Regions from separate parts of the Methylotuvimicrobium sp. genome, predicted to be linked through region 2. Evidence: predicted binding sites of a transcription regulator. Region 2 holds the regulator's gene; the other holds the start of a gene.
What was found. The regulator HrcA, encoded in region 2, represses chaperone genes, less so after heat shock. The targets are predictions, from matches to a motif close to TNTTAGCACTCNNNNNNNNNGAGTGCTAANA.

Region 1 (6,427 bases), on a different contig from region 2:
TCGAGTATCATTGTTAATAACCATTACTTGTATTCGAAAAGAAATTTTTTATCTCTTCTCCTCTCTAAAGTTTGTTTACTGCTAAGCTACTGATAGAATTCTTGACCATTCAATTAAGAAATATATAAATTTTATTTTCATAACTCTAACACCATGAGTAGTCTCTTGCAACCGAATTTAAAATGGGAACAGCGTCATCGATTAACTTTGCTGGAAGCGACGGTGTTTTGGAGCGGCGAAATTTCGACCGGTACGTTGATTAATTATTTCGGCATCAGTCGGGTACAGGCTTCGAAGGATTTGACGCTTTATCAATCGCTGTGTCCGGGAAATATTCGTTACGATAAGCATTTGAAACGGTATGTGGTCGACGATTCGTTTAAACCGGGCTTCATGGATGGAACGACCGGCGAGCTGTTACAGGTTTTAAAATTACAGCAACAAAACGGTTACGAAACCTTGATCGCATTAGTCGGTAACCTTCCAACCGTTGAAATCGTCAATCCTTTGGTACGGCAAATCGATACGCGAGTTTTGCGCGGCGTTGTGCAGGCGGTGCGTTTTAAATTCGGGCTGGAGATTTCGTATCAATCGTTGTCTAGTCCTGAGCCTAAGACTTTGCAAATCAACCCTCATACTTTGGTGTTCGACGGTTTGCGTTGGCACGTTCGATCTTTCAGCGTAACTCACAACGACTACCGCGATTTCGTTCTTGCACGTATTCATAGCGTCTCTATTTTGGGTAAGGCTGACGAGGCGCCTTTTACCGACACCTTGTGGAACAAGTGGTTGACTATCGAAATCGGTCCGCATCCGGGATTGAACGAAGCGCAAAAAAGCGTGATCGAGCGCGATTTCGGAATGGTCGACGGTAAATGCGTCACTCAAATTCGGGCTGCCTTGTTGTCGTATTTTCTTTTGAGTATGCGAATCGGCAAGGACGATCTGCATCGGGAAGCGATGGAGCAGCAAATCGTGCTTTTGAATCGCGATGAGATCAAGGACTTTATCTTTTTTTAACGCACGGTATCCTTCCTAGAAATCTAAGTAATATGCACAAAATAACTGCTACAGTCAGTAGGCTTTGCGGCGATTCGGTGACTCGCTTGACAGGACGCCGTGAACCCAACACCTAAATTATCCAAGATAGTTAAACATAGTCAATGGACTATGGAATTTAGGTGCTGGGTGAATACATCCATGTAGGCTCGACGGCGGAATCTGATTGCCATGGATGGCATGAATGCAGATTTTGCAGGAGCAAAAATCTGCCCTGCCGCCGACGCCTGTCAATCGAGCCACCGAACCCCTTCCCAGAAGTTGTCGAAGTTATTTCATGCTCGTTCCTAATCATATCTTTCAATTGACATGAACAAAAAATGCCGATGGGCTTTGTCCAGCCCGCTTGAAGAGGACTATCACGATCGCGAGTGGGGTGTGCCGGTGCATGACGACCGCCTGTTGTTCGAGTTTTTGGTTTTGGAGGGCGCTCAGGCGGGCTTGAGTTGGTCGACGATTTTGAAAAAGCGGGACAATTTCAGGGCAGCGTTCGACAATTTCGATCCGGTATCGGTGGCCGGCTATGATGACGCAAAAATCGCGGAGTTGCTGGAGAATCCGGGCATCATTCGCAACCGGCTCAAAGTGAATGCCGCTGTGACCAATGCACGCGCTTTTTTGAACGTCATAGAAGAAGCCGGGAGTTTCGATGCGTTTCTATGGGATTTTGTCGACGGCCAGCCAGTCCAGAACGCGTGGCGGACGCACGCCGAGTTGCCGGCGAATACGCCTTTATCGGATCGGCTCAGTAAAGAATTGAAAAGACGAGGTTTTAAATTCGTCGGTTCGACGATTTGTTATGCGTTCATGCAGGCGGTCGGCATGATCAACGATCATACTGTCGATTGTTTTCGTTATGGGGAGATTGCGCGGATTTCGGATTGATATACTTTCCGGTTACTAGGAAGTGATTATTTCTTAACTCTTATGGATTCTCACGGAGGACTATGGGAACCGGAGAACGTTCGGGGCGGCTTAAATAACCCGCCCCGCGTGAAGTGTTCGACTTATTATGCTTCCAGCACGAATGCGGCTTTCAGCTTGTTCATGGCGTTTTTTTCCAACTGCCGGATGCGCTCGGCTGAAACATTGTAGCGTTCGGCCAAATCATGCAAAGTCGCTTTTTCTTCGCTTAGCCAGCGGCTATTGAGAATATCGAGACTACGCTCATCAAGCTCCGCCATTGCTTCGCTTAGCATGTTTTCTTCATAACCTTGCCATTGCTCGTTTTCCAGCAAATCCGCAGGGTCCGAGTTATGTTGTTCTAAGTAACTGACTGGCGAGGCGTAAGTGCTTTCGTCGGAAGGCTCGTCATGCGGCATGTCGAAAGCCATATCCGAACCGTCCATACGTTTTTCCATTTCATAAACGGTTTTGAGATCAACGCCTAAATCGTTGGCGACAGCTTTCGCCTCGTCGTGCGACAACCAGCCTAGGTTGTTTTTCGATTTGCGTAAATTAAAAAACAGTTTACGCTGAGCTTTGGTTGTAGCGATTTTGACGATACGCCAGTTTTTGATGACGTATTCATGTATTTCCGCTCTGATCCAATGCACGGCAAAGGTCACTAAGCGAACCCCGACATCGGGATCGAAGCGTTTGACGGCTTTCATGAGGCCGACGTTGCCTTCTTGAATGATGTCGGGCAATGGCAGTCCGTAACCGCTGTATCCACGCGCGACATGAACAACAAAACGAAGATTCGACATAACTAGCTCCTTCGCTGCTTCCAAGTCGCCTTCATCGCGATAGCGAAGCGCTAGTTTGCGCTCATGTTCGTGAGACAAAGTCGGCATTTGCGCGACCGCATTCAAATAAGCGTCGAATGTTCCTACGGAAAGATTAGTTGGTAAGGCAAAGGCTAATGCGTTACTCATGATTTCCCCTTATTTTTAAATTTGCCCGATTTTAGCACTCTCGTGGTATGAGTGCTAAAATTTTTATAAGTTCCGCATTATTTTGTGAGTGAATTCATAATCGATAGGGCTCGGGGCGATTCTGATTCACTGGGGATATCGCTATAAATACCTTATTGGAGTCAAGGACTTAAACTGACTTTCGGTTTATTCGGGCTTGGTCAGTCTTAATTGATAGCAAAGCACCGCCCAGGCAGCAACTACTCCAAGCAGTGAAGAAATCGCAATTAATGACATCATTTCGCCGAAACTCAAATAACGCATCGAAAATACGCCGTCATAAAGACCGGACAATCGATCGATCGGTTGCTGCAGAATAAACAGCATGACCGTCACAGTAATCCAAGCCAAAATGCCCGAACAAAAACCCAACCAAAAACCGGTATACAAAAACGGCCTTTGAATAAAACGATGGGTCGCGCCCACCAGTTTAGCGATGATGACTTCATCACGCCGGTTGTGTAATTCCAGTCTTATCGTATTGCCGGTAATGAATAATACGGCTAGGGCCAATATAAAACTGAGCAGCGTAACACCACGATCCGCCAGTTCCATGATCGAATACAAGCGTTTGATCCATTGCATATCCAATTGTGCAAAATCGACTTCTTGTAAATCCGTTAATTTTGTAAACAATTCGTCAAGTTGCGGTCCTTCTTCGAGGCTATGTTCCGGCATAACCTGAATGACTGTCGGCAAGGGGTTTTTATCCAACGCCTTCAGTGCATCGCCGAAACCGCTATATTCACGAAATTCAGCGAGCCCTTGGGTTTTCGTAATAACCTTGACTTCCTGTATATGATCGAATTTTTTAATTTTCTCGGCTAAATTTACGCCGGCATCATCGGTGACGTGATCTTTTAAAAACAACGAAATTTGATTGCTATCTTCGAGTCCGCCGGTTAATTGTTGAATATTGGCGACCAACAGATAGAATCCTGCGGCCAACGAAATTGCAATGGATAATACGCTGACGGTCATCAGCGATGTCACAGGTGCGCGCGCCAAACGACCTAAACTGGAAAACAAGGCTTGCGCATGAATATCCAGGTAAGTCTGTAGCATAGCGCTTAGCCTACCGGAAACAACTTTTCGTCGGACTTCCTTTTTCTGTCGGGGTTGCGGTCTTCTGTGGTTGATATTCGGCTTTTTCATCTGTTAACTTGCGACCAAGCGGCCATGATCCAATTGCAATACACGATGTCCCATTCGCTCAACCAAAGCGATATCATGTGTGGCAATCAACACCGTTACGCCGACTTGTTGAAAATCCTCAAATAATTTCATAATCTCGGACGACAATTCCGGATCCAAGTTACCGGTCGGCTCGTCGGCGAGAATCAACGGCGGTTTGTTTATAACGGCGCGGGCAATGCCGACGCGCTGCTGTTCGCCGCCGGACAAAGTCTGCGGAAGTTTTTTTTCCTTACCCAGCAAGCCGACCTTATCGAGCGCTGCTCGAACGCGCCGACCGATATCAAAATGACTGTAACCCGCCACCACCAACGGCAATGCGACATTGTCGAAAACGGTTCTATCTTGCAGCAATTTATAATCCTGAAATATTAAGCCCAGCTTCCTTCGTATATAGGGTATTTGTCGATCGGACGCCTTGTTCAGATTTTGCCCGTCCAACAAAACTTGACCGCGCGAACATCTTTCCATGACCGCGATCAATTTCAACAAAGTGCTTTTACCGGCTCCGGAATGGCCGGTCAAAAAAGCGAATTCGCCGCGCTGTAGATGAAATGTGACATCCAGCAATGCATCGCCGGCATCGGGATAACGTTTACTGACATGATCGAATTTGAGCATAAACCTATTGATCTTTAACAAATAAGGCGTCGACAAACTGTTTCGCATCGAAATCTTGCAAATCGTCGATTCCTTCACCGATACCGATAAAACGAATCGGCACGCTGAATTGCTTGGCTAATGCAAAAATAACCCCGCCCTTCGCTGTGCCGTCCAACTTGGTTAATGCGATACCGGTCAATGCCACAGTTTCGTTAAATTGTTTCGCCTGAGACAACGCGTTCTGACCGGTTCCCGCGTCTAAAACCAACAAAACCTCGTGCGGCGCGGTTTCATCGAGCTTTCCGATAATGCGCTTAACCTTTTTCAGTTCGTCCATCAGATTGGATTTGGTGTGTAAACGTCCTGCGGTATCGGCAATCAACACGTCGACACCTTTGGCCTGTGCCGATTGAACACCGTCATAAATCACCGAGGCCGAGTCGGCGCCTGTGTGCTGCGCGACGACATGAATGTTGTTACGCTCGCCCCAGGTTTGCAACTGTTCGACTGCCGCCGCCCTGAAGGTGTCGCCCGCTGCCAGCATCACGCTATGGCCTTGAGATTGAAAGCGCTTGGCCATTTTACCGATCGTCGTAGTTTTGCCGGCACCGTTGACGCCGACTACCAAAATCACGAACGGTTTATCTTGTTTGGGAATCTGTAAGGGATCATCACAAGGTTTAAGAATAGCCAATAATTCTTGTTTTAGCGCATTTTCCAATGCTTCCCCGTCGTTTAATTGATGCCGTTCGAGACTATCGGTCAGTCGCCGAATGATTGCTGTCGTTGCTTCGATACCGATATCGGCCATCAATAATCTGGCTTCGATTTCCTCCAGTAAATCGTCGTCGATGGCTTTTTGACCAATAGGAATCGTTGCCATCAATCCGCTAAGGCCGGACCGGGTTTTTTGCAGCTGCGACTTGAGACGGCGCGTCAGCGATTCCGGTTCCGGCTCGACATAGCCGACTTCGATTACTGCTTCGGCAGCTTCAAACTCGGCGACAGGACGCTCGACCGTTTCGCCGGCCAACACTTCGCCCGCATATCCGTAACGGCTATAAACGGCGATCGCGAGCAACGGCAGCATCAATATTGCCGAAACAAAATTATGCACAATGGCCGACCATGCCGATAGTCCGTATTTGGCGGCAATTACGCTAAAGCCGATTTGCACGAATAATAAAATACTCAGCATCATGCCGGCTTTTCTGACCGGTTTGGCGCAATTAGCCGAGGTAGCTCGCAGCACCAGCCAAGTTAAGACAACAAAAATCGGCAGGGCAAAGACTCTATGCAACCAATGGGCCGCCACCTGTGCATCGTAGGATAAAATCCCTTGATAACCGGTAACCAGACCATTGAATATATTCAACGCGGCACGGTAATCGGCTTCCGGCCACCATTGCCCGTTACACTGCGGAAAACCGCTGCAGACTTGTCCCGCATGATTGGCGCTAACCCATAAACCGGATAGGGTTTGCACCAACACCAACAAGCCGGCGAACCCGGCAAGCCAGATGGGACCGCTTATTCGATTTAGCTTATTTAAGGCAGGATTTAATCGTACAAATAGCCAACTCAATAGCCAAAACTGGATAAATCCAAGCAATGCCTGAGCAGTAACTATAATCGGCATCGCATTCAATTCGACC
Region 2 (6,427 bases):
TATATCGCCAATTGCCGGGCCCAGTTATACCCTTTGCGGGATAAAATTCATGGCGCCTTATCAGGCGAGCTACCGAACCCTCAGCAAAGCCCGTAGTTCCTCGACGTTATTTATCACGAAATCCTTATTCCTTAATCTGTCGAGATAGTTGCCGGAAATTGCATCGTCATGCAATGCAGGCTGCCGTATTGATGCACGATCGGCCGACAGGGCGTGGCAATGATTTCGTGTTGCGGAAAACATTCGGCTAGTTTATCGACGGCGGTTCGATCCATTGGGTCATCGTAGACTGGGACCATGACAGCATCATTGATGACCAGAAAGTTCGAATAATTGGCGGGTAAACGCTTGCCGTCTTCATCTAAAATCGGCTTCGGCAAATCCAGAGCAACTAATTTGTAGGGTTCGCCGCTGGCGGTTTTTAGCGCCTTAAGCTGAGTCTCCATGTTTTTCAGGCTTTGGTAATGCTTCTCGGACGGATCGTTGCAGCTGGTGTAGGCGATCGTATCGGGGCTACAGAAGCGAGCGAGCGTGTCGATATGGGCATCGGTGTCATCCCCGTCAAGATTTTCCTGATCGATCCACAACACGCGTTCGGCGCCGAAATGCTTTTGTAATTGCGCCTCGATTTGCTCCCTGCTCAAATCCGGATTTCGGTTCGGATTGAGCAGGCATTGTTTGGTCGTCAATATCGTGCCTTTGCCGTCGCTTTCGACGCTGCCGCCTTCGAGTACCATATCGATATCGAGATGTGGGGTGCTTGCGAACGGAGCGTTTTTTAGCATATTCCGATTTAAAGCGTTGTCAGCCGCGTGCTCGTATTTTCCGCCCCAGCCGTTGAAACGGAAATTCAGGAACAGCGGCTTGCCGTCTTTTTCGACGGTCAGAAATGCGGTGTCTCGAACCCAAATGTCGTTATACTCGGCATGTATGAAGCGAATCGCGGATTTGCCGGTTTGTAATAGCGTTTCAATGAGCTGCTGGTGGACCGCATTCTTGCACACGATGATCAACGATTCATAACGACTGATCGTTTCCGCGATGAAGCGATAGCTTTGTTCGACGTCGTTGAGATTCGCCCCGAAATCGCCGGCTTGATCGGGCCATGCAATCAGTACGGCGGATTGTTTTTCCCATTCTGCTGGAAAACGGATCATTCTTTGTTTTTCCTATGTTATAAAACCGACGAAGTGTCGGAGATCGATTGAAAAAGCATTTCTCGGGCATGGGCCAAGGTGTTCTCGGTAATGTTAACGCCGCCGAGCATTCGAGCGATTTCTTCGACGCGTTCTTCGGTGTTGAGCGGCCTGACATTGGATGTCGTGATATCGCTTCGGTTATTTTTGGACACATACAAATGATGATGGGCTTGCGATGCGACTTGTGGCAGATGTGTAACGCACATAACTTGTCGATTGAGGCTCAATGCGCGTAGCTTTTGTCCGACAATTTCGGCAATGCCGCCGCCGATTCCGGAGTCGACTTCGTCGAAGATCATTGTCGGCGTGGTTTTGTCGTGACTAGTCGTGACTTGAATCGCTAAACTAATGCGCGATAACTCTCCTCCGGATGCAACTTTAGCTAGGGGTTTGGCTGGAAGCCCCGGATTGGCGCTCACTAGAAATTCCACTTTATCTTGTCCATCGGTGCGCGGGAGCGAGCTATCTAGCGGCGAAATTTTCACTATAAATTCGCCTTGAGGCATGCCGAGTTCTTTGATCATCGCCGAAATTCGGGTTTGCAACTGCTGGCCGCCTTGTTGGCGTTGTCGTGTCAATTGATCCGCTATTTCACCGTATTTAGCGAGCAGTTTTTTAACTTTATCGGTCAAGCTATCGATTCGTTCGCCGCTGTGTGTCAGGTTGTTGAGTTCTTGTTCGAGATGCGTAGCTAGCTCAGGCAATTCTTCTGGCTGAACATGATGCTTACGGCAGAGACTTTGAATAATGCCGATTTGATTTTCCAGCACTTCCAGTCTTAACGGGTCGGCTTCTAGGTTGTCCAAATAACGACGCAATTGGTGAGCGGCTTCTTCAATCTGAATTTGTGCTTCGTTTAAAATGCCGTTGATAGATTCGATATCCGGCGCAAAACGCGTTAAATCATTCAAAGCATGAGTCGATTGCAGCAGCAGACGATTGAGCGATTGTTCGTCGTTTTCGTAGAGCAAATCGAGTTGCCGATGTCCGGTCGATAGAATCTCTTCCAAATGCGCTAGTTTACTGTGTTCATCCACAATTTCGGCATAATTGAAGTTGTTCAAGTCGAGTTGTTGTAATTCGTCGAGTTGGTAGCGTAATAATTCCTCGCGCTCGATACTATCGACACTGGCTTTTTTCAGAGATTGTAACTCCCGATTGTTTTGCTGCCATTGTTGAAAATAGGTATTGACCTGTTCCAAAAGGGCTTGATTGTCGGCAAACACATCTAGCAATCGGCGTTGTTCATCGCTATGAAGTAAAGTCAAATGTGCATGCTGTCCGTGTATTTCAACTAGCTTTTCGCTCAGTTCTTGTAAAGTTTGTAATGTAACTGGGCGATTGTTGATATAGGCTTTTGATCGACCGTCATGGTTGATAACTCGCCTAATCAGGCAGTGTTGATCATCATCCAGTTCGTTTTCTTCAAGCCATGTTTTCGCAAGAGGGGCATCGGATAAATCGAATTCTAAATTGATTTCAGCACGTTTACTGTTCGGCCGAATATAGCCTGAATCGGCTCGATCGCCCAGTGCTAAGCCAAGTGCGGTCAATAAAATCGACTTTCCAGCGCCGGTTTCGCCTGTCAAAACCGACATTCCGGCGTTCACATCCAGGTCTAATGTTTTGACGACAGCTAGGTCGTTAATAGAAAGATTTAATAGCATGAAAATGGGTTAAGGATAACCGCCGCTCCAGTTGAGTTTTTTTCTGAGGATTTCAAAAAAATCGTGTCCTTCGGGGTGGAGAATTCTAATCGGTTTCGGGTCTTTTTTTATCAAAATTTTATCACTGATCAATACTTCGGGTATTTCGAGATGATCGCAGGTGACTAAGGCATTGATTTGTTTAGTTTGACAGAAGCTGATTTCGATTTCGGCCGAATCGTCAATGACGATTGGGCGATTCGATAACGTATGGGGGTTAAGCGGTACCAAAACCAAGGCATTCAGAGACGGATGCAAAATAGGACCGCCCGCCGACAACGAATAAGCGGTCGAACCGGTCGGAGTCGAGACGATCATGCCGTCGGAACGCTGAGAATTTAGATAGATGCCGTTAATGCGCGTGACGATTTCTATCATACTGGGTGTTACCCATCGATGCACGACGACTTCGTTAACGGCAGTCTGCTCGCTAAAGACTCGGTGGTCGCGTATGATTTTGGTCCGTAATAAGTAACGTTTTTCCTCGCTATAATGGCCGGTTAAAATGTTATTGAGCTTAGGCAATAGTTCATAGGGCGAAATGTCGACCAAAAACCCGAGGCGTCCCAAATTGATCCCGACTAGTGGAATGTCGTATTGGGCGATTGCCCGCGCGGCAGATAAAAACGTACCGTCGCCACCAGCGGCGATAATCAGGTTGCAGCGCTGTCCGATAGTCTCGATGGCCGAGCTTTCAACGTCGGCGTCCGTTAAAAATTGAGCGCTCAAGCGGTCTACTATGACGGCATAGTCGTGCTGTTTAAGATAACGGTAAAGAATCGCTAAAGTTTCGGCAATTCCGGGGTCGCTGGCTTTACCGATAATGCCGATGGTTTTGAATGAGCTGTGCATTGTCATTAATTTAAGAAAGGATTTGATCGAATTATACTCAATAAGTCAAGGGGTGAGGTTTAAAAGGTGAAAGAAGAAAGGTCAAAGGTGCAAGCAGCAAGGGGAAAGATGAAAGGGGGTAGTCGAAAAAAGCTATTTTTAGCTAATTACTGTGTTCCCGCGTTTTAAACTCAAAAATATTTTTGAAATTGTTGGTGTTCATAGATTTTTAAGCGCCAGGCGCAGGGTGCGCGATGCGCACCCTGCGGCGCTCAAACTATCTTGGAATTTGTTGATGATCATAGGCTATAAAGCGCTAGTTATTTTCTCAAAATCCATAAAGCAGTCATTCTATCTGATATGAAAATCGGTAAATTTCGACACCCTAGGTATTTGGTCTGTGATGGGGGATGTTACGCGAGTTATGCTAAGTAGGTGTTTTTATTATATTTGCTGGTATTGACAAGCAGGGGGGGAGCTGCTAATTTGCGCCGCTGGCACTCGATGGGGTAGAGTGCTAATAAGATAGAGGGTTTAATGTGAATAATAATCAGGTGTTGAACGAAAGATCGCTGCAATTATTGAAAGCATTGGTTGAACGTTATATCCAAGACGGACAACCGGTAGGTTCGCGTGCATTATCTAAGGATACCGAATTAAAATTGAGTCCTGCAACGATTCGTAATGTCATGGCCGATCTGGAAGATATGGGATTAATTCGTTCTCCGCACACTAGTGCAGGCCGGGTGCCGACCGTGAGTGGCTATCGTTTGTTTATCGATTCGTTGCTCACGGTAAAGCCTCTGAACTCGGAAGAACTTAAACTCTTGCGCAAAAATTTAATTGCTAAAGATAACGTCAATGATGTCATCGGGATGGCATCGAGAATATTATCCGACGTCACGCGGATGGCCGGTGTCGTGACATTGCCCAAGCGCGAACTGGTCAGTTTACGCCATATCGAGTTTTTGCCGTTATCCAACACCCGCGTATTGGTCATTTTCGTGACTAATGAACAGGAAGTGCATAATAAAATCCTCCATACCTCAAAGCAATTTACGCCTGCACAATTGCAGCAAGCCGCCAATTATTTAAATTCCGTCTATTCCGGGTTAAGCCTAGCCGCAGTCAGAAAGGCCGTTCTGAAAGAGCTCAAAGACGCCCAAGAACAAATGAATAGGGAAATGTTGGATGCGGTGCAAATGGCTAAGTTGGCACTCGATCCCGAAAAGTCGGATGAAGATTATGTGTTAAGCGGCGAGACGAATCTAATGGGTTTTTCCGAATTATCGGACATGGAGAGGCTCAAGGAATTATTCGATGCTTTCAGTCAAAAGCGAGGTGTTATCCATCTACTTGATCAATGCTTAAATGCCGAAGGCGTACAAATTTTTATCGGTGAGGAGTCCGGTTATCACGCATTCGAACAATGCAGCCTGGTTACCGCACCGTACTCGATTAACGAACAAGTAGTCGGTGTTTTAGGCGTAATAGGACCCACCCGAATGGCTTATGAAAGAGTGATTCCTTTTGTCGATGTAACGGCAAAATTATTAGGCGCGGCCTTGAATCCCAAAACATAAGCCCCACATTTCTTGAAATAGAGTTTTTCCGTGGATACGGACCGTTTTTTATTTAAACCGGAGTTTAATAATGAGTAACGAGCAGGAGTTGCCGGAAAAGGCAGCGGACGAGCAAGCCGAGACTATTTTGGAGCAAAGCGCTGATGCGCAGCTAGATAACAATATAGACGAAAACAATCAGCCGCAGACGGCTGAAAAGGTCGATATCGAAGAGTTGTCGAAAAAGCTCGAAGAGGCCGAACAAAAGGCTACGGAAAATTGGGATAAAGTTCTGCGCATACAAGCGGAAATGGAAAATCTGAAAAGAAGAACCCAAAAGGATTTGGAAAACGCCCATAAGTTTGCGTTGGAAAATTTTGCCAAAGAGCTGTTGACTGTTGTCGATAGTTTAGAGCTTGGTTTGCAAGCCGCTATCGGTGATAGCCCGGAAGTACAAAAGTTTCGAGAAGGCAGCGAATTGACATTAAAACAATTCGAAGCCGTTTTTTCTAAATTCAATATTGAAGTGGTTAATCCGCTTGGGCAACCGTTTGATCCTGAGTTGCATCAGGCGATGGCTATGCAGCCATCTGCAGATGCCGAACCGAACTCGGTTATTAATGTATTTCAGAAAGGCTATGTATTGAATGGGCGCTTGTTGCGTCCGGCAATGGTTGTTGTCGCCAAAGCTGAAGACAATCCTCCGCAAGAAACACCAAAAATCGATGAACAGGCTTGAACACATTAAAACTGCCCCCATATCGTAATCGACTAATTTTTTAAATACACTCTCAAGTCTGGAGCAATCAATGGCTAAAATAATCGGAATAGATTTAGGAACCACGAATTCTTGCGTGGCTGTGCTCGAAAACGGCACCGCACGCGTCATCGAAAATAGCGAAGGCGCTAGAACCACGCCTTCAGTCATCGCTTTCACCAAGGATGACGAGGTGCTCGTCGGGCAATCGGCCAAGCGTCAGGCGGTAACCAATCCCGAAAACACACTGTTCGCAATCAAGCGTTTGATAGGCCGCCGCTTCAAAGACGATGTTGTGCAAAAAGATATTAAAATGGTGCCGTATAAAATCGTGCCGGCCGATAATGGTGATGCTTGGGTTGAATGTCACGG

Region 1: a site for HrcA is predicted at 2,966-2,996, ahead of rpoH (RNA polymerase sigma factor RpoH). Genes of this name have one in related genera too.

What each region holds. Positions count from the first base shown of each region.
Region 1 is NZ_JBNGHF010000003.1:189,932-196,358, forward strand. It holds gene ACRJJO_RS03070 (WYL domain-containing protein) at 154-1,020, shown strand; gene ACRJJO_RS03075 (DNA-3-methyladenine glycosylase I) at 1,369-1,944, shown strand; gene rpoH (RNA polymerase sigma factor RpoH) at 2,070-2,936, opposite strand; gene ftsX (permease-like cell division protein FtsX) at 3,123-4,040, opposite strand; gene ftsE (cell division ATP-binding protein FtsE) at 4,134-4,790, opposite strand; gene ftsY (signal recognition particle-docking protein FtsY) at 4,795-6,427, opposite strand, start outside.
Region 2 is NZ_JBNGHF010000018.1:62,118-68,544, forward strand. It holds gene ACRJJO_RS10945 (agmatine deiminase family protein) at 132-1,157, opposite strand; gene recN (DNA repair protein RecN) at 1,175-2,866, opposite strand; gene ACRJJO_RS10955 (NAD(+) kinase) at 2,876-3,757, opposite strand; gene hrcA (heat-inducible transcriptional repressor HrcA) at 4,276-5,319, shown strand; gene grpE (nucleotide exchange factor GrpE) at 5,390-6,037, shown strand; gene dnaK (molecular chaperone DnaK) at 6,108-6,427, shown strand, end outside.